One region of the Scytonema hankhaensis NUACC26 genome, then DNA from elsewhere that is predicted to be linked to it. Evidence: riboswitches for the same ligand, from Rfam matches in the RefSeq annotation. Region 1 holds a riboswitch; each other region holds the start of a gene.

The links. A riboswitch is a leader RNA that binds a small molecule or an ion and turns the genes downstream of it on or off. The one in region 1 is predicted to bind cyclic di-AMP.
Region 2: it holds a riboswitch for cyclic di-AMP, as region 1 does, so the genes downstream of both, ACKTT2_RS34460 (hypothetical protein) here and ACKTT2_RS05675 (adenine nucleotide alpha hydrolase family protein) in region 1, are expected to answer to the same signal.
Region 3: it holds a riboswitch for cyclic di-AMP, as region 1 does, so the genes downstream of both, ACKTT2_RS30555 (glycosyltransferase) here and ACKTT2_RS05675 (adenine nucleotide alpha hydrolase family protein) in region 1, are expected to answer to the same signal.

The regions. Positions count from the first base shown of each region.
Region 1 is NZ_BAACAP010000114.1:4,236-10,018, reverse strand. Features, by position in the region: gene ACKTT2_RS05685 (ABC transporter substrate-binding protein) at 1-1,184, shown strand, start outside; gene ACKTT2_RS05680 (ABC transporter ATP-binding protein) at 1,245-2,081, shown strand; cyclic di-AMP (ydaO/yuaA leader) riboswitch at 2,221-2,422, shown strand; gene ACKTT2_RS05675 (adenine nucleotide alpha hydrolase family protein) at 2,619-3,320, shown strand; gene ACKTT2_RS05670 (ArsB/NhaD family transporter) at 3,757-5,094, shown strand; gene ACKTT2_RS05665 (hypothetical protein) at 5,372-5,783, shown strand, end outside.
Region 2 is NZ_BAACAP010000229.1:53,028-58,810, forward strand. Features, by position in the region: gene pgmB (beta-phosphoglucomutase) at 1-191, opposite strand, end outside; gene ACKTT2_RS34455 (sucrose synthase) at 427-2,838, opposite strand; cyclic di-AMP (ydaO/yuaA leader) riboswitch at 3,164-3,299, shown strand; gene ACKTT2_RS34460 (hypothetical protein) at 3,438-3,683, shown strand; gene ACKTT2_RS34465 (SLC5/6 family protein) at 3,774-5,072, shown strand; partial or broken gene ACKTT2_RS34470 (DUF6883 domain-containing protein) at 5,142-5,519, shown strand; gene ACKTT2_RS34475 (DUF4926 domain-containing protein) at 5,539-5,783, shown strand, end outside.
Region 3 is NZ_BAACAP010000221.1:159-5,941, reverse strand. Features, by position in the region: gene ACKTT2_RS30575 (response regulator) at 34-468, shown strand; gene ACKTT2_RS30570 (DUF2795 domain-containing protein) at 857-1,048, shown strand; gene ACKTT2_RS30565 (TIM-barrel domain-containing protein) at 1,270-2,544, shown strand; gene ACKTT2_RS30560 (DUF5110 domain-containing protein) at 2,489-2,827, shown strand; cyclic di-AMP (ydaO/yuaA leader) riboswitch at 3,397-3,582, shown strand; gene ACKTT2_RS30555 (glycosyltransferase) at 3,745-5,022, shown strand; gene ACKTT2_RS30550 (hypothetical protein) at 5,168-5,419, shown strand; partial or broken gene ACKTT2_RS30545 (hypothetical protein) at 5,570-5,783, shown strand, end outside.

The DNA.
Region 1 (5,783 bases):
ACGTGAAACTCAATCGGGAGGCTAGTTGGGCAACATCTCGTGACGGAATTATTTTTGGTCGCCTTGATGCCTCTCCCGTTGTGTCTGGTGCTGTAACCAATGCCAGAATTGGTGCTGAAGGTGCTCGTCACGCTCCGTTATGTGCAGCCATGACAATACATCGTCATGGAAATGCCATGACAATGAATAAAGCTATGTGGGATTTTGGACTGCGCCCGTGGTACGAGTACAAAGCACAATATGGCGATAAAGCTTTGGAAGAGTTTGGTCGCGATTTTAGAGCTTTTTTTGAAAAACAACCAACAGAAGGAAAAGTTTGGGCAGTTGTTCTCAGTTCTGCCATTTACGAGTACTTTATTCGTTATATATCGGCTGCTGCGGGAGTCGATCCCTTTAAAGAATTTCGAGTCATCATTGTTCCGCCACCACAAATGGTGACCAACGTGCGGATTGGGGCGATGCAAGCTTATATGGTGGCAGAACCTTGGAATACTCGTGCCATTACTGGTAATGAAGGCGTGGGTTTTACCTTTGCTCAAGGCAAAGAAGTCTGGTTGGGACATCCAGATAGACTTTTGGGTGTGATGGAATCGTTTATCGTCAATTATCCTAAAACCTATCGCTCTTTAGTTAAGGCGATGATAGAAGCTTGTCAGTATTGCAGTAAACCGGAAAACCGTCAGGAAGTTGCTGAACTGATAACAGATCGTTCTTTTACTGGTGCAAAACCCAGAAAACCAGGTGCGCTCGCAACTAAATTTACTGGTCCGGCAATTTTGGGTAACTATAACTATGGAGGGTTTGATGGTAAGAATCGCACGATAACAGCTGCTGACACGACAATTTTCTACGATATTCCCGATAACATCCCTAAAAGCCCTGGCGAACACTCTACATTTTTATGGAGATCCAGAAGTCTTTGGTTAATGACTCAAGCAGCACGTTGGGGTCAAATCAAGAAATTTCCCAAAAATGCAGAGAAACTAGCTGCTCAAGGTTGGAGAGCCGATTTATATCGCGAAATTGCTGCCGAACTTGGTATTCAGTCTCCCAAGGAAGATTTCAAAGTAGAGCCTCCTGACGTTTTTATAGACAACAAAGGTTTCGATCCTAGCGATCCTGTGGGCTATCTCAACAGTTTTGAGATTAGAGCAAATGCTCCGACTCGGTTTTATATGTCTTAACTCCATAGGGGTCTTGGACTCAATTTTCTTTACTAATCTTTACTTTCTCTGACAGCTACCATGACAAAATCAACTCCATTCACAACCGATCGCACGCACAATATTGGTGCTACTCCATTTCTGGAAATTGACAATGTAACCAAGTCTTATCCAAAACCTGATGGGGAACAATTTGTTGTTCTGGATAATGTCAATCTGACTATAAGTGAAGATGAATATATTTCTGTCATCGGTCACTCTGGTTGCGGTAAGTCTACTCTTTTGAAGATTGTCGCGGGTTTAGAGAAAGCGACTACTGGTTCTGTCAGACTTGATGGCAAAGAAATTCGCAAACCAGGTGCTGAACGTATGATGGTGTTTCAACACTACTCCCTGTTGCCTTGGTTGACAGTAAAGGAAAATATCCGACTAGCGGTGGATGAAGTGCTCAAAGATGCTTCAAGATCTGAAAAAATCAGCATTGTTAATGAGCACTTGGCAATGGTAAACTTGAATGCGGCTGCAGACAAATACCCCGAGGAAATTTCTGGTGGAATGAAGCAGCGTGTGGGGATTGCAAGAGCCTTAGCTATTCGTCCAAAAATGTTGTTGATGGACGAACCGTTTGGGGCATTGGATGCATTGACTCGGGGGAAATTACAGCGGCAAGTGTTGGATATTTGGGAAAACCATCGTCAAGCTGTGATGATGGTGACTCATGACGTGGATGAGGCAATTTATATGTCAGATCGCATTGTTCTTATGACTAATGGACCATCTGCCAAAATTGGGGAAATTTTAGAAGTTCCTTTTTCTCATCCACGCGATCGCTCGGCAATGCGAAACTCAAAAGAGTATTTTGAACTTCGCAATCACGCCCTCAACTTCTTAGATAAGTATTTTACTCAAGATGAGTAAGACAGTGACCAGTGACCCTTACGGGTTCGCCAGTCGCCTACGGCGGGAGACCCGCCTGCAGCGCTGGACTCACCAGTGACCAGTATTAACTAAGAATTGTTAACTGTTAGCTAATAACTGACTGATAACTGATAATTGTTAAAGTGGGTAGCCTAATTTAAATTTCAGAAATTTAAAGCGGAGGAACCAATTTTTGGGGCTTATCTTGAAAAGGGGTAAAGGATGAAGAATAAATAAGAAATTGCTCTTTCTCACTTCATTCTTCATTGTTCATAATTCAAGAGAGACACCTTCCAGTCTTAGCCCGTCAGCTAACTCCGTAGGCAATGGAAGGAACCCCCAAGCTTTGGCTGTATATAACAGTTTCGATTGGGGATTCCTAGAGAAATTTTAGATTTTGGATTTGGGATTTTAGATTTTAGATTAAAGTGTTTTTTCTTCAATCCAAAATATAAATCCAAAGTCGTAAATCTAAAATCCAAAATTAATAGACCCGCTTCTCCCGATCAGGTCGTTTCGTATTAAGAGAAGAAAACTGTGAATATTAAGCCATTGTTAGTGCGTCTACAAAATGCTATTGGAAGAGATGATTTGATAGATCAAATGGTACTCCTTCCAACACCAAAAACATCTGTTTCTGAAGAAATTCAAGCCTCGAAGGAAATAAATTTAATCGTTGGCTATAACAGTTCTCCGAACAGTCATACCGCGCTAGATATTGCTTTGTTGACAGCTCACCAAACACGTTTGGCTACTAAAGCGCAGGTGACAGTTCAAGTCGTATATGTAATGGAAGATCGTTTAATGTGTGGTGTTGCAGAAGTTGTGCCGACAGAGGAAGCGGGGACTTGTCACAGAAATGAACAAACAGTATTACCACATTTTCTAACAAACTCCACAGAGGAAGAATTGACTACGGGGATAGTAACCCAAACAAGATGGCAAGATAACTCAACACACTTATCACAAACAGAAAAATCTGTAGATAGGTTCGCGCAAGCAGAACGTATATTGAGACAAGCTAGTTGTTTAGCTGCCGAATGGAAAAGTTCTTTCAAAGCTCATTTACGATTTGGTTTTGTTGCGACAGAACTAAAAAGAGTTGTTGTTTCAGAATCAGCTGATATATTGTTTCTTGGGTGTAACTCAATCGAGCATCCAATTGTACAAAATCTAGGTTCTAAATTCCCTTGTCCAGTACTGGGAATTCCAAACTCAATTCAGAATAAATATATCTAAAGGTAAGTATTTTGTCATTACCTCATTAAGTCTAAATTACTGTGAAAAACCAGATACCCAACTTCTCTAAGAAGTCGGGTATCTGAATGTTTAGTAGGTAATGAGCATCCTAATTTGGAACAAACATAGAACAAACATAGAGCGATTGAAATCGCGGCTATACAAGCGCTCGTCCGCCTACGCGGACTTTGTTTGTGTAGCCCCAGAATTCCATTCTGATGGCATATTTGCTAAAACGGGATGCTCCCTTTTTAAAATTTCGATAATATGCTTATAATTCTATTATTCTACAACTAATACCATTTCACCAAATGATTGCTACACACGATCCCCCCTAGCCCCCCTTAGTAAGGGGGGTTGGGGGGATCGCATTTGTCTCAAAGATATAGGGAATTGGTATAACAACTAACAACTAACCACTAACTATTAACCAATAATGGAAAACTGGCAAGCACTCATCAGTATTCTCACATTTATAAGCGTCATAATTTTAATTATGACAGAGTGGGTAAACTTGACAATTGCTGCCCTATTAGGAGCATTGTTATTGGTTTTCACTAATGTCATGACTTTAGAAGATGCTGTTAGCTATATCAGCAACAGTCACGGAACATTAGGTTTGTTCTTTGGAGTTATGGTACTAGTTAGAGCATTTGAACCTACTAAGATTTTTGAATATCTTGCAACTCAAATAGTCATTCTTGCAAGAGGTAAGGGCAATCGTTTACTGCTAGGAATTGTAGCAATTACAACTCCTATTTGTGCTGTATTGCCTAACGCTACTACAGTTATGCTACTAGCACCTTTAATTCCACCAATTGCTGAGGAAGTCGGGGTTAATTGTGTGCCATTGCTGATCCTTATGGTGTTTGTGGCAAATAGTGCGGGGTTACTCACAATCGTTGGCGATCCTGCTACATTTATTGTCGGTGATGCTATTAATATTAGCTTTACAGATTACTTGTGGCGCTTGAGTTTGGGAGGTGCGATCGCGATCGCTACTATAGTAGCAGTATTACCATTCCTCTTTCGCAAAATCTGGAAAACTAATCTAGACAACCTCGAACAACTACCACATCCTCAAATCAACCATCTACGAGTTTTAACCATCGGTGGATTTATAGTTGCTTTCGTATTAGTCTTTTTCGTAGCAGGAGAATATTTACCAACTCCTGTTTCACCTGCTGCTGTTGCTTTGTTAGGAGCAGCTTTAGCAATGCTTTTATCCCATCAAAGTAAAATAGATACAGTTAATAACATACTAAGAGATGTAGATTGGAGTACTTTAATATTCTTTATGAGTATTTTTGTACTTATCGGTGGATTAGAAAAAACTGGTGTTATTAACAGTTTGTCTGGAGTTTTAGCAGTTGTTTTAGGAAAAAACATTCTGATTGGTTCGTTATCTCTCATTTTTTTCATTGGGTTGCTTTCTAGCGTTGTTCCCAATATTCCTCTAGTTGTAGCCATGGTTCCCTTACTCAAACAGTACATTGTTAATGTTGGATTGGCATCAACTGAAGTTTTAGCACCAAATTTTCAGGGACAGTTTCCTCCAGAAGTACTACCACTTTTTTACGCTATGATGTTCGGCGCAACTTTAGGAGGAAATGGAACTTTAGTAGGTGCATCAGCCAACATTGTTGCTGCAGGAATTGCCGAACAACACGGGCGTCGCATCTCATTCCACACTTTTCTACATTATGGCTTGCCAGTAATGCTATTACAACTCATAGCTTCTGCCTTATACGTGCTATTTCGGTTTCTCTTATAAAAAGCAGCAGAAACAGACGAGAGAGCGTCATGTAAGCTCTTTTTTACTTTTGTAATAACTTAAGAAAAATTCTTAAAAATTTATAAATCTAAAAATCAAGATAGGGTTTTAACTTCTCGTATAAAACACCCATTTCAAGCAGTGCAACACTCATTTAAAGATGCTAGGCTACCTAGTAGACATGGGGCTACATATCAAGGAATTACCGTTTACGGAGTTAATATGTTAAAACAGCAAAGAATCAACTCAGTTACAAATTAATTATAGAATCTTGTCTATGAATCCATCAGAATCGGAACAAAACAACAATCACAGAATAGAGTTAGCTCAATCAGGGTTAAACCATAATATGGATAAATCGTTAATTGGTGGCACTGATATTGCAGAAGGTAATAACCTAGCTAAGGTTAGAGATATTCTCTTTGGCAATCAAATGCGGGAAGTAGAAAAAAGATTTGCCCGTATAGAAGATCGTTTTGTAAAAGAATATACTAACCTTAGAGAAGACACTAAAAAACGTTTAGATGCTCTAGAAGTTTACATTAAAAACGAAATTGAATCTTTATCTAAAAGAGTTAAAAATGAGCAGGGGGAACGTGGTGAAGCTTTAAAATCATTAGCTGAAGAAAATAGAAATTTAATTACATCGCTAGAAAAAGCACTCAAACAATTAGAGGAACAAACTAATA
Region 2 (5,783 bases), on a different contig from region 1:
AAAACTCCGTGAATAAAAGTCGCTGGTTGAGCGTGAGTATAACCTTCTTCAAAAGTTCCTCGCGTTCCCAAGTAACCGTTACCAATTGTGAAAACGGTTTCCCTATGGTGAACTTTACTGGGGTTAAACTGGTTTTCGACAAGTACCCAGTCCTTATAAATAAATTGCTGAGAATAATTTTGTGTATCCATCGGCTAGTTGTTAGTTGTTGGTTGTTAGTAGTTAGTAGGGGTGCAAGGCCGCCGCGCCCGTACAGTTGTTAGTAGTTAGTAGGGGCGCAAGGCCGCCGCGCCCGTACAGTTGTTAGTTGTTAGGGGGTAAAGGGGGTAAGGGTTAAAAATAATTCTCCAATCGCCATTGCCCCTTATCCCCAGAGGGGGCCCCGAGTTCCCCAATCGCCAATCGCCAATCGCCAATCGCCAATCCCTACCGCTGCATATGCTGCTCCAAAATCTTTTCGGCTCTGGGTTTGAAGAGTAAATGAAATAAGGCTTCTAGATAGCGTCCCCTAGCTTCGCTATTTTCCTGATTCACAAAGTTCCAAAAACTATAGAGTTTGGCAAGTAATAACAATTGCTTGGTATGTAATTCCCAATTGTATTTATTATGGATACGCTGAGTTACCCAATCTGATATTTTATACCAGTATTCTGGTTGCATATCGCATTGGTCGATAAAGTTCGATACTATCTTAGCTGTTCCATCTAAATCTGTAGGATTGACATGAAACTCGTTTTCCCCATCTTCAATAATCTCTAAAGAACCGCCAAATTGTGTTGCAAAAATTGGTAAACCACAACTCATCGCTTCAAGAATGGTTCTACCAAAAGCTTCAAAGCGGGCAAAATGAACAAAAAGACCTCCTCGATCGGCAATAACGCGATAAGCTTCTCCAATTTCCATCAGGGGAAGATGCATACCTACCCAACGGATGCGTCCGTGGAGATTGTATTCATTAATAATGTTATGAAGTCGTTCGATTTCTCCTGCTTCGTCTGAGTTGAGCGCTTGCTCTGAATGTAATTTGTCAGAGAGGATAATTAAATTACAACGTTCTTGTAAATCTTGACTTCGACCAAAGCATTCTGCTAATCCCGCAAGGTTATCTATAGGAGTGACGCTACCAACAGCAAAAATGGGTCGCTTGTTTGCGTTCTCTAAATGCCCCAGAATGTTTGAGTCTTCGCGAGTGAAAAGTAGTTCTTGAACTCGCGATTGAAGGTTGGGGTCGCGGTTTTCTTTTTGATTGTAGGGGAAGAAAACATGTTCGTTTACCCCTGGTGGTACCATATTAAACTTGGGACTAAACAAGTCAATTCCGTCAACAACGTGGTACAACTGTGGCATTGTAAAGTTTTTGTATGACTCGTATTGACCCATAGTGTCGGGTGTGCCTACAATCTCTTGATAGGTTGATGTCACAATAAAGTCTGCTGCATTCATACCTATCAAATCAGAGGTGTATTGCGCCGAAAAGTGGTATTTGTCTTCTAAATCTTGCCAATACAAATTGCTGAATAAGTGTTTGGGTTTTTCTAGAGAGTGAGCAATGTTACAGTGAGTGACTTTTAAACGACGTGCTAAAAGAAAAGTAACTAAGTTACCATCGCTGTAGTTACCGATAATTAGATCGGGTTTACCTTGAAATTGTGCTAGTAACTCTCGTTCCGCATCTAAGGCAAACGTTTCGAGATAAGGCCAAATTTCAAATTTAGAAATCCAGTTTTGCGTAATATTGGGATTAACATCTAGAAAAGGAACTCGCAAAATCCAAGCATTCTCCGTACCTTGAACTTTTTCTAAGCGCAAGTTACATTGGGTTCCTTCGCAGTTAGGAATCAGGCGAGTGAGTATAGTCACTTGGGGTTGAATCCCAAGCACATCTAGCCCAGCCAATTGGATTTCTTCTCGCAGTTTGTTTTCTAAACTACGGGCTTGTTCGAGAATATAGATGACTTGACCTGCGGTTTCGGGTCTTCCCATCACTCCTTCCTGTCCAACCCAACCATGTACGGAAACAAGAGCAACGCGGAAGATTGAGGGAACGCGAGCAACAAAGGCTTCTAAAATGGCGGGTTCAGCAGTGTCAATGAGTCGATTGAGAAGTGCTAAGGTTTCTAGTACGCGGGATGCAGTGTTTCCCCAACCTGGTTCAAAACCTAAGTCTTGCAATTCATAGCGGAATTTTTCGTAGGGTTCGCTTGGTTGGCGATCGCTCAACAAACCAATAGCTACTCTAACTTGTTGGGCGAGCTGAGTTCCTGAGTGAATGCGACCGTTAATGAGTAGAGGAACGCCATCATACTGGCGTCGTTTGAGAACATCGTACAGGACTTCCAACCAATAATCAGGAGCTGTCAGCACTTGCGAGCACAAGTAACGATTGAGAAACCCCAACCCTTGACCGATATTTCTGGGATCGTCAATTTTGGGAGAACCGTGATGGAAGGGGCGGAAGTCTATTTCTAAGATTTGAGGATGGTAGCGCTCGACACGGCGATCGCGCACATTCAGTAGTTCTTGCGGAGTCATTTGTTCAAAGCTTGTCAAATTTGCCCCCAATCGCCAAGCTTCTTGGACACCTATGCGAGGTCGGAGAAGGAACCAGGCACTTTCCTCCTCTAGAATGATTTCATGAGTGTAGTGAATCAGTTTGCCTAGAGAAGAAGAGTGAAAAAAGTACGCTGGCTTTTGCGAGTGGTTGCAAAAGTCGGCAAAAGTTTGCAAAATTTCGGTTCTTAGGAAGTATTTCTTCCCAGAAGCACTTAGATCGTAGACCAACTGACGCAGAGCCGTTTTCTCATCACTGTTTAACACAGTTTGAACTAGTTCATACATAGCCAACTCCTGACCTTTAGATAGACCGCAACCTCATGTTTCTCCCTGACTTAAATAACGATTTAACCTGTGATGACGCATTAATAGAGGTTCATCCCCTACGTTAGCGCAGATCTAGCTTTGAGATCGGCTTCATTAGAAAGGATAAAGAATGAGGGTAGAAGTATAAAAGTTTTGCCTGTATAACCCCGAATTCTATTTGCGAAAGCTTTACAAATATTCTTATAAGTAAAGATTACATTGAGAAATAAAAATAGAGATTGACTGCTTCCTTATATCAGTATTATTTTATGTATTGATTAGGAAAGTCGCCTAATTCAATCCAGTCATGCGAGCGCAAAATCCAAATGACTGGGTGAGAAGCGGAGGAACCAACGTATTGGGGCGAATCTTTGGAGAAAGAAAGGCACCTTCCAGCCTTAGCCCGTCAGCTAACTCCGTCGGCATTGGAAGGAGTATCCATGGTAGAGGTTGTATTCAGCCTATCCCTAAGATCCTCCTGTATGTAAGTGAAAGCTCATCTCGTGAAACTCGCGATCGAAGAGCGATAAGCAAGGTTTCTTGCTAAGCCGATCTAATTCCAAATTAAGGAGGATAAAATGCCTATCCAAAATCGTACATTCTTTGCCGAACACGTTACCTTTTTGCCAGAAAACCAATTTAAGGAAATTGGTGAGTGTGCGGGTAAAAAACTTTTGCTGATTGGTAGAACAAAAGGCTATGGCGAACCAATTGTAGCTACAAGTCAGACAGAAGAGCCAAGCCAAGAGGATTTATACGCCTACGATCTTTACGAACTGCTAAAAGTGAGCAACGATCCGGTTACAATTGTAGAAGAAATTTAAAACAGTAATCAGTACTAGTTATCTGTCACTGGTTACTAGTTACTGGTCACTGGTCACTGGTCACTGGTTACTGGTCACTGGTCACTGATTATGAATAACCGCAGGTTAGATACCTTCTCCCTGGCGGCTTTATTGGTTTCAGCACATTACGGGTTGGGATTTCTCCTAGGAACAGCAGAGAAATCCCTAACTCATGGTGCGGCTGGAAGCCTTTATGCTGTCTCTCTTGGCTTGGGTACAATTGCTCTTATAGTACTAGCAAAGTTTTACTGGACGCAAACAGAACAAATTTGGACTCTCCTCGGTTCTGCTTATGGAAGTGGAGTGAAAATATTTGTGGGGCTAATGTCTTGGGGTTCTCTGATTGGGATTGAAGCAGTACAGTTAATTTCTGCAGCTTCCATCCTCAAAGTCTTTGGCATCCCGCCCATACCTTCAATGATTGTTTTGGCAACTTTGTTTGCGGTGCTCTCCTTATTACCAGTAGAGAAAGCAGGTTGGATATTAAGAGGGTTGCTATTTGTCAATTTTTTGGCTCTTCTTTACGGGCTGTGGGTGCTGCAAGGATTTCCTGAGTATTTGCGATCGCCCTTAGAGTTTGCGAATTCACTTCAATTGGAAAGCTTGCCAAAAACAGTAGGTATAACACTATCTACGGTTTTGTTGGTGCTGATAGATATGAAGTACCAAATGTATCTCGTTCAAGCAAAAGATGTAAAAAGTTTATATAAGGGATGTCTTTTAGCAGGAATTTTGTTATTGCTACTTGCTTTATTACCTTCAACCGTTGTGACAACCGCCCATCAAGCCGGAATTTTACCAGATAGTATAGGTGGTAAAGAAACATTACCCTATATTCTATCTTGGATTGGTGGTGGACCTGACAAACCCTTGGGTATTGCATTAATTGTGTCTTTATTAGTTCCTTCACTCGGTATTGGTAGTAGTATATTAAGAGTACAGAGCAAGATTATTTTTGACTTTAATATTTTACCAGTATCTATTAGTACTCAATTGCTTGTAACCTTTGGAAATGCGCTTTTTGGTTTAATAGTCGCCTTAAGAGGAGGTGAGATTGTTAGTTTAATTGTGGCTTTTTATGCTGCTTATGTAGGTGCAGTTATTGTTCCTTTTGCTGCTTATTTAATTTCCCGAGGAAAACGCTATACCTTTTCTAGAGCGAGTGTTAAGTTATCTTTAATTGCAAGTAGTTGTTCATCGATATCTCTATTGATCGTAACTCGTTTTAATTTCCATCTAGAACTCTTGGGAAGTACGGAATTAAATATTATGGGAGCAGGGATTTTCTCTGGAATCTTATTTTTATCTGCGGGTGAAGTCATAGAAAAGTACTTCCCCGCATCAGGAACAGTGAACAGTAACCAGTGACCAGTGATATGAAATGAGATGGAGCTAAAATTGGTCTCATAGCCAGCTTCCCCTAATTCAACCTCTGAAATGGGAATATTTTGTTACTATATATTAGTACGTAAGTTTAATCTTTTACTGCTAATCCCAAATGCTGAGAATGCAGTAGTGGACATTCGTAAACTACGTGAGTATTGCTTGAATTCAGAACATGACGAAGGTAAGCACACTCGATTGTTTGCAGCAGCATTAGGGATGACTGCTGAAAATGCATAGGAGTTACGCAGCGTACTGGTAGAAGTCGTCAAAAATCATGAGGCTCAATTGGGACGACGTGATGAATATGGGCAACGTTATACGCTCGATTTCTTGCTAGAATGGCAAGGGAAAAGTGCAACCATTCGCAGTGGTTGGATTGTTGAACATGGTTCTGACATCCCAAAATTAACAACCTGCTATCCTCTATAACTATTGAAGGTGAGATCGGATGACTACGACGAGAGTCAAATTATTTGATATTGTTGCATTAACAATTGACCTTCCCGATGACAACCTGTTACGCGGACAGGTAGGGACGGTGGTGGAAGTCTTGGCTGGTGGTGCTGCGTTTGAAGTTGAGTTTAGCGATCGCAATGGGCGTACTTATGAGTCGATTGGTTTACGTCCAGACCAATTTATGATATTGCATTTTGAGCCAGCTTCCCCTGATTCAACCTCTGAAATGGCAGTAAT
Region 3 (5,783 bases), on a different contig from region 1:
ACTCTTGGACTTCAGACAAAAAAGAGGTTGTAGATGAGCGCTCCCAAGTTGCCTACTGTTCTAGTGGTTGAGGATAGCCCTGACGATCTACTGTTTATTCAACGTACTGCTGTCAAAACCAACTTACAGCTATCTTTGAAAAGCGTGACAAGCGGAGATGAGGCTGTAAGGTATTTGCTAGGTGAAGGTTCTTATGGGAATAGAGATATTTACCCATTACCCGTTCTGATTTTAACAGATACAAGAATGCCTAAGATGGGGGGGTTAGAGCTAGTCACATGGATTAAACAACAAAATGATTTTAAGGATTTACCAATTGTTGTGATGAGCAGTTCTACAGATACAGATAATGCAGAACGGTTTATTGCGCTTGGTATCAGCTTATATTTTGTTAAACCTATGTCTATCAATGGTTTTCAAGAGATTTTAAGGGAAGTGATGTTGCTACTTTCCCAAAATCCAGAGTAACTAAGTCCAAAAGTACTTCTTTATTCAGCAGAGCGATAAGCGGAGTTTAACAGCTAAAGCTATACCGCATTTTTGAAAAATAGTTCAATACTAATCTCTTTCTTAGGATAGATGTTAATAAAATTATCCAGTGCATTATGTGAATTTTCTCCTCCAGTAGCAGGAAGTTGCAATTATCAAAAATTTGTATCTTAGTTAGCGAATGAAGTTAATACTGAGCTGGTCTGAACAGTTAATCTATTCACGCTCGTCTATCGCTTCAGAATAAGTTGTGAATTGATAAGCTGAGTGCGCGATAAGCCTTCGGCTTAACCCTTAAAAGGGTATCGCATTTTCTGTCAGACCAGAAAAAGTAGTGTGATTCCTAGTTCATTAGTAGGAGGTTGTCATGATTAGAGTAAACTACGTACAGCTACAGAAAAGCTTGAATGAAGTTCAATACCCGGTAAGCAAGAAAGATTTAATTTTTTATGCCGAGGAAAAAGGTGTAGACGAAGGAGTACTTCGGGCTTTTAGGAATTTGCCAAATCAGCAATACCAAACACCTGTGGATGTGAGCCAAGCAATGGGCAAAGCATAACTTCCCACCTCGTTCCCAGCCACTGGCTGGGAATACTTTTTTACTTTAAATGCACGCCTCACGCATTTCTTTATTCTCGCAAACGAGATAATATAGAACGGGAATTTTTCAAGCGTTCTACAGAAATAGGATTTGACAAGCCTGGAGAACTTATTCGTACCGAACTTACAGACAGAGGTGCTAATTTCTATTTTGAACTTGCAGAATTAGAAATTTGTTTTTTGACTGAAGATTTTGTTCGAGTTGATTGGAAACCTGGTATATCACCTATTCCTTATGCCATTGCTCGACAGGATTGGCAAGAGGTGAAAACTCAATTTGCAGAGACAGAAAATGGTTACTCCATATCTAGTGCTAAATTAAAAGTTATTGTCAAAGAAGATGGTAGTTTAAAGTTTTGCGATTCTTCAGGACAAATCTTACGTGAAGAACTACCTCCTTCTCGTAAAAGCGAAGGATGGTTACATCAAGCACAACTAAGACAAGAAGAACAAATATACGGGCTTGGGGAACGGTTTTCTTATCTTAACTTACGTGCTGCTAAAGATGAGAAGCAACAACCAAAAACATATCGGATGTGGAACTATGATGCGGCGGGCATGTATGGCCCTGGTTCAGCTCCAATGTATATATGTATTCCCGTATATTTAGGTTTGCATTCCTCTGGCAGTTATCTGATTTTTTATGAAAACTCTTTTGACGCTTATTTTACCTTTGGGGAAATTGCTGTTGCTGATTTTGCAGGGGGATCGCTGCGTTACTACTTTACTTATGGCGTACCGGCTCAACTTTTAGAACGTTATACAGAATTAACTGGGCGTGCGGCTTTACCTCCTCTCTGGGCTTTAGGTTATCACCAATCTAAATGGGGATACCGTACAGAAGAAAAAATTCGGGAAGAAGCTCAAGCATTTCAAGATCGCAATTTACCTTTGAGTGCTATTCATTTAGATATAGATTGTCAAGTTGGTAATAGAGCGTTTACTATCGCTCCCGATCGCTTTCCTAAATTAGGAAGTTTTACACAAGAACTCAAAGAACTTGGGGTACAGTTTATTGCTATTCTAAATCCAGGTATTAAGTACAGCCGTCATAGTAATTTGTTTTTAGAAGGTCAAATACTGGACGGCTTTTGCAAACTCCCCAACGGGAAACTTGTTGTTGCTCCTGTTTGGCCTGGTTGGTGTGTATTTCCAGATTTTACTAACCCCAAAGTTCGTGGATGGTGGAGTCGCCAATATCAGTATCTGCTAGATGTGGGTGTTGCAGGATTCTGGTACGATATGAATGAACCAGCTGCTTTTATTGTTTGGGGCGATCGCTCGCTTCCTAAAGTCACACAACATTATATGGAAGGCAGGGGCGGGGATCATCGCGAAGCGCATAATATTTACCCTAGAACAAATTCCTCTGTTAGTTTTGGCAGGGAATATTTTACCTATGGAGGAGAAAAAGCAATTAACTCTGCATATTTACCCTCCTATAGAAGGCAATAGTGAAAATCTTCTTTACTCTGATGCAGGTGATGGTTATGGAGATTCGAGATTGCATAAATTTGCGATAACACGTTTTGAGAACAATTTAGAAATCGTTTGGACAACAGAAGGTAAGTACCCTTTTCCCTATAGATCGATAAGCTTACATATACACGGAATCCAACCACAACAAGTTTGGATTGATGATAAGGAAGTAACTTGTACTGGACAAATAATAGAATTAGTAGACTCAGAGGAGTTGATTGTCAACAATCGCTTCTGCAAGATTCATATTCAGGATTAGGGGGAAAGTACTTAAAGTCCCCCTTTTTAAGGGAAGCTATTGCGTTGGACGGTGAGACCAGTGCTGGTAGCGTTCGCGTGTGCCTTGCATATAGCGTGTGCCTTACACATACCCGTAAGGGCGTGGATAATGGGGGATCGTGTATAGCAATCATTTGGAGAATTGATATTGGTGGGCAATGCCCACCCCACAGGATGGAATCAATATAGTTTTTACATCTATCGATAGATAGAAAAATAATATAGATGAATAGAGTAATTCATAGAGTTGTCTTTAAAGAAAATTCATGTAATTATACTAACTTATGTTAAGCATTTGAAATTTATTTCTATGAAGGATATATCTTAGATGCAGGTCGGACTTCATAATTGTTCACCCATAACTCGTTGTACCAAGCTAGCTTTGTTAAACGGTTACCAGAATTACAAAACTTGCAATAATACGTATTGGAGAGTAGCAATGCTGGTTGCTTAAAGAAGTCTTCCTTAAAAAAGGTTGACTTATGTGAAGGTTACAAGTTAAATTCTTAACAATAGAGATTCGGTCTGCCTAGTTCACGGTTTACCTTAAACATAGTGTTCCCACAGGTAAACGTGGAGCGGAGGAACCACCCTTGGGGCTAATCTTGCACAAGGATAAAGGCTTAAGTATAAAGGATAAATAAGAAATCCTTTTTCTCACTTGATCCTTCAAAAGAGGGACATCTCTCAGTCCTAGCCCGTCAGCTAACTTCGTCGGCATTGAGAGGAGACTGAGCGAACAGCATTCTTAAGCAAGTAATGCTTTGTTCTCGTCGGTATCCTTGGCTGGTATCTGTGCGCTTCGTTGTACCTGCCCTTAGCTTTGGATAAGGGGTTACGCTACCTTGATTCAGATATTTAAGGTAGGAAAGATTGCCATAAGAGTGAAGTTTAACTATGCTACTGACAAAAAAGCATCGCATCGCTTTGATTTCTGTGGATGGAGATCCTGCTGCAGAAATAGGACAAGAAGAGGCTGGTGGACAAAACGTATACGTCCGTCAGGTGGGTTATGCATTAGCTCAAAAAGGTTGGCAAGTGGATATGTTCACTCGCCGTAGCAGTCCCGAACAAGCAGCTATCATTCAACATGGAACTAACTGTCGAACAATTCGACTCAAAGCTGGTCCCATGGAGTTTATAGGTCGCGATAGTCTACTGGATCGTTTACCTGAATTTATTGCAGAGTTTCAAGCATTCCAACAAAATCAAGGTTTTCAGTATTCTCTGGTTCACACTCACTATTGGTTGTCTTCCTGGGTGGGAATGGAACTGAAAAAGCGTCAACCATTGATCCAAGTGCATACATACCATTCACTAGGAGCAGTGAAGTACCGTAGTGTCACTGATATACCAGCAATAGCTAGTATCCGACTAGCTGTGGAAAAAAATTGTCTGGAGAGTGTAGATCGAGTTGTAGCCACTAGCCCCCAAGAACAGGAACATATGCGAAATCTTGTTTCCTGTCTTGGACGCATAGAAGTCATTCCTTGCGGTACGGATATTGAGAAATTTGGCTCAATTGAACGATCTGTAGCACGTCAAGCATTGGGGATTGCTCCTGATGCAAAAGTGGTGCTCTATGTCGGGCGCTTCGATAAACGTAAAGGTATTGAAACACTCGTTAGAGCTTTTGCAAAATCGAGTTTGCACGGTACGGGTAACTTGCAGTTAATTATTGGAGGCGGTAGTCGTCCCGGTTATAGTGATGGAATCGAACGCGATCGCATAGCCAGTATTGTATCTGAACTTGGATTAGAAAATTGCACAGCCTTTCCAGGACGGCTTGATGAGACTATTTTGCCCTCTTACTACGCTGCGGCTGATGTGTGTGTTGTCCCCAGTCATTACGAACCTTTTGGTTTAGTTGCTATCGAAGCGATGGCTAGCCAAACCCCAGTTGTAGCCAGTAATGTTGGTGGATTGCAATTTACAGTAGTACCCGAGGTTACGGGATTGCTTGCTCCTCCCAAAGATGAAGATGCTTTTGCCGTAGCCATTGACCGAATTCTAGAAAATCCAGAATGGCGCGATCGCCTTGGTGAAGCAGGTAGACAGCGTGTCGAAATTGCTTTTAGCTGGCAAAGTGTTGCCTCTAGATTAACTCATCTTTACACTCATCTGTTACCGGAAGTTGTCCCTTCACGCGAGAAGAAAGCTCCAGCTGTTGCTTAATAACTACTATTTCCTAATCAACTTATGAGGGAGGGAAACCGCAATCATTTCGCCGCCTCGAATCATAACTTTTCCACTGATAACCAACATTTTGTAGCGTAAGTACAAACAACCGTAAAGTCTATTCAGTTAAGGAGTCATGACAATGTTAGAGATTGGTGACTATACACGCCATCAGGTTACTGGACTAATTGGTCAAGTTGTCGGTTACGGGCATGAAGTCGTACAAGGAGTGTACGTAACAACTCTCAAAGTCAGAGAGATTTCCAACGGAAGCCAAGACCGCAGCAGATTTTTAGAAGATGTATACTCTGAATGGGTACGAGTAGAAATAGAAGAAGTTCCTACAACTCTTTCCTCAGAATCGGGGAAGAGTGAAGTCGCATTGCAAGCATAACGACACAATTCTTACTTTTGTGGTACGGGCGTCCTCGCCCGTACTGTATTACAACAGTTTTCACCTCAATGAACCATACCGTTTGTAGGGGCGCAATGCCTTGCGCCCCTACATCTGTGGTCTATAGCGATTTTCTGTTGACTGTAATACATGAATAAATTGTGTTGTGGAACGGGTGTGTTGTGGAATGGGTGTGTTGTGGAACGGGTGTGTTGTGGAACGGGTGTGTTGTGGAACGGGTGTGTTGTGGAACGGGTGTGTTGTGGAACGGGTGTGTTGTGGAACGGGTGTGTTGTGGAACGGGTGTGTTGTGGAACGGGTGTGTTGTGGAACGGGTGTGTTGTGGAACGGGTGTGTTGTGGAA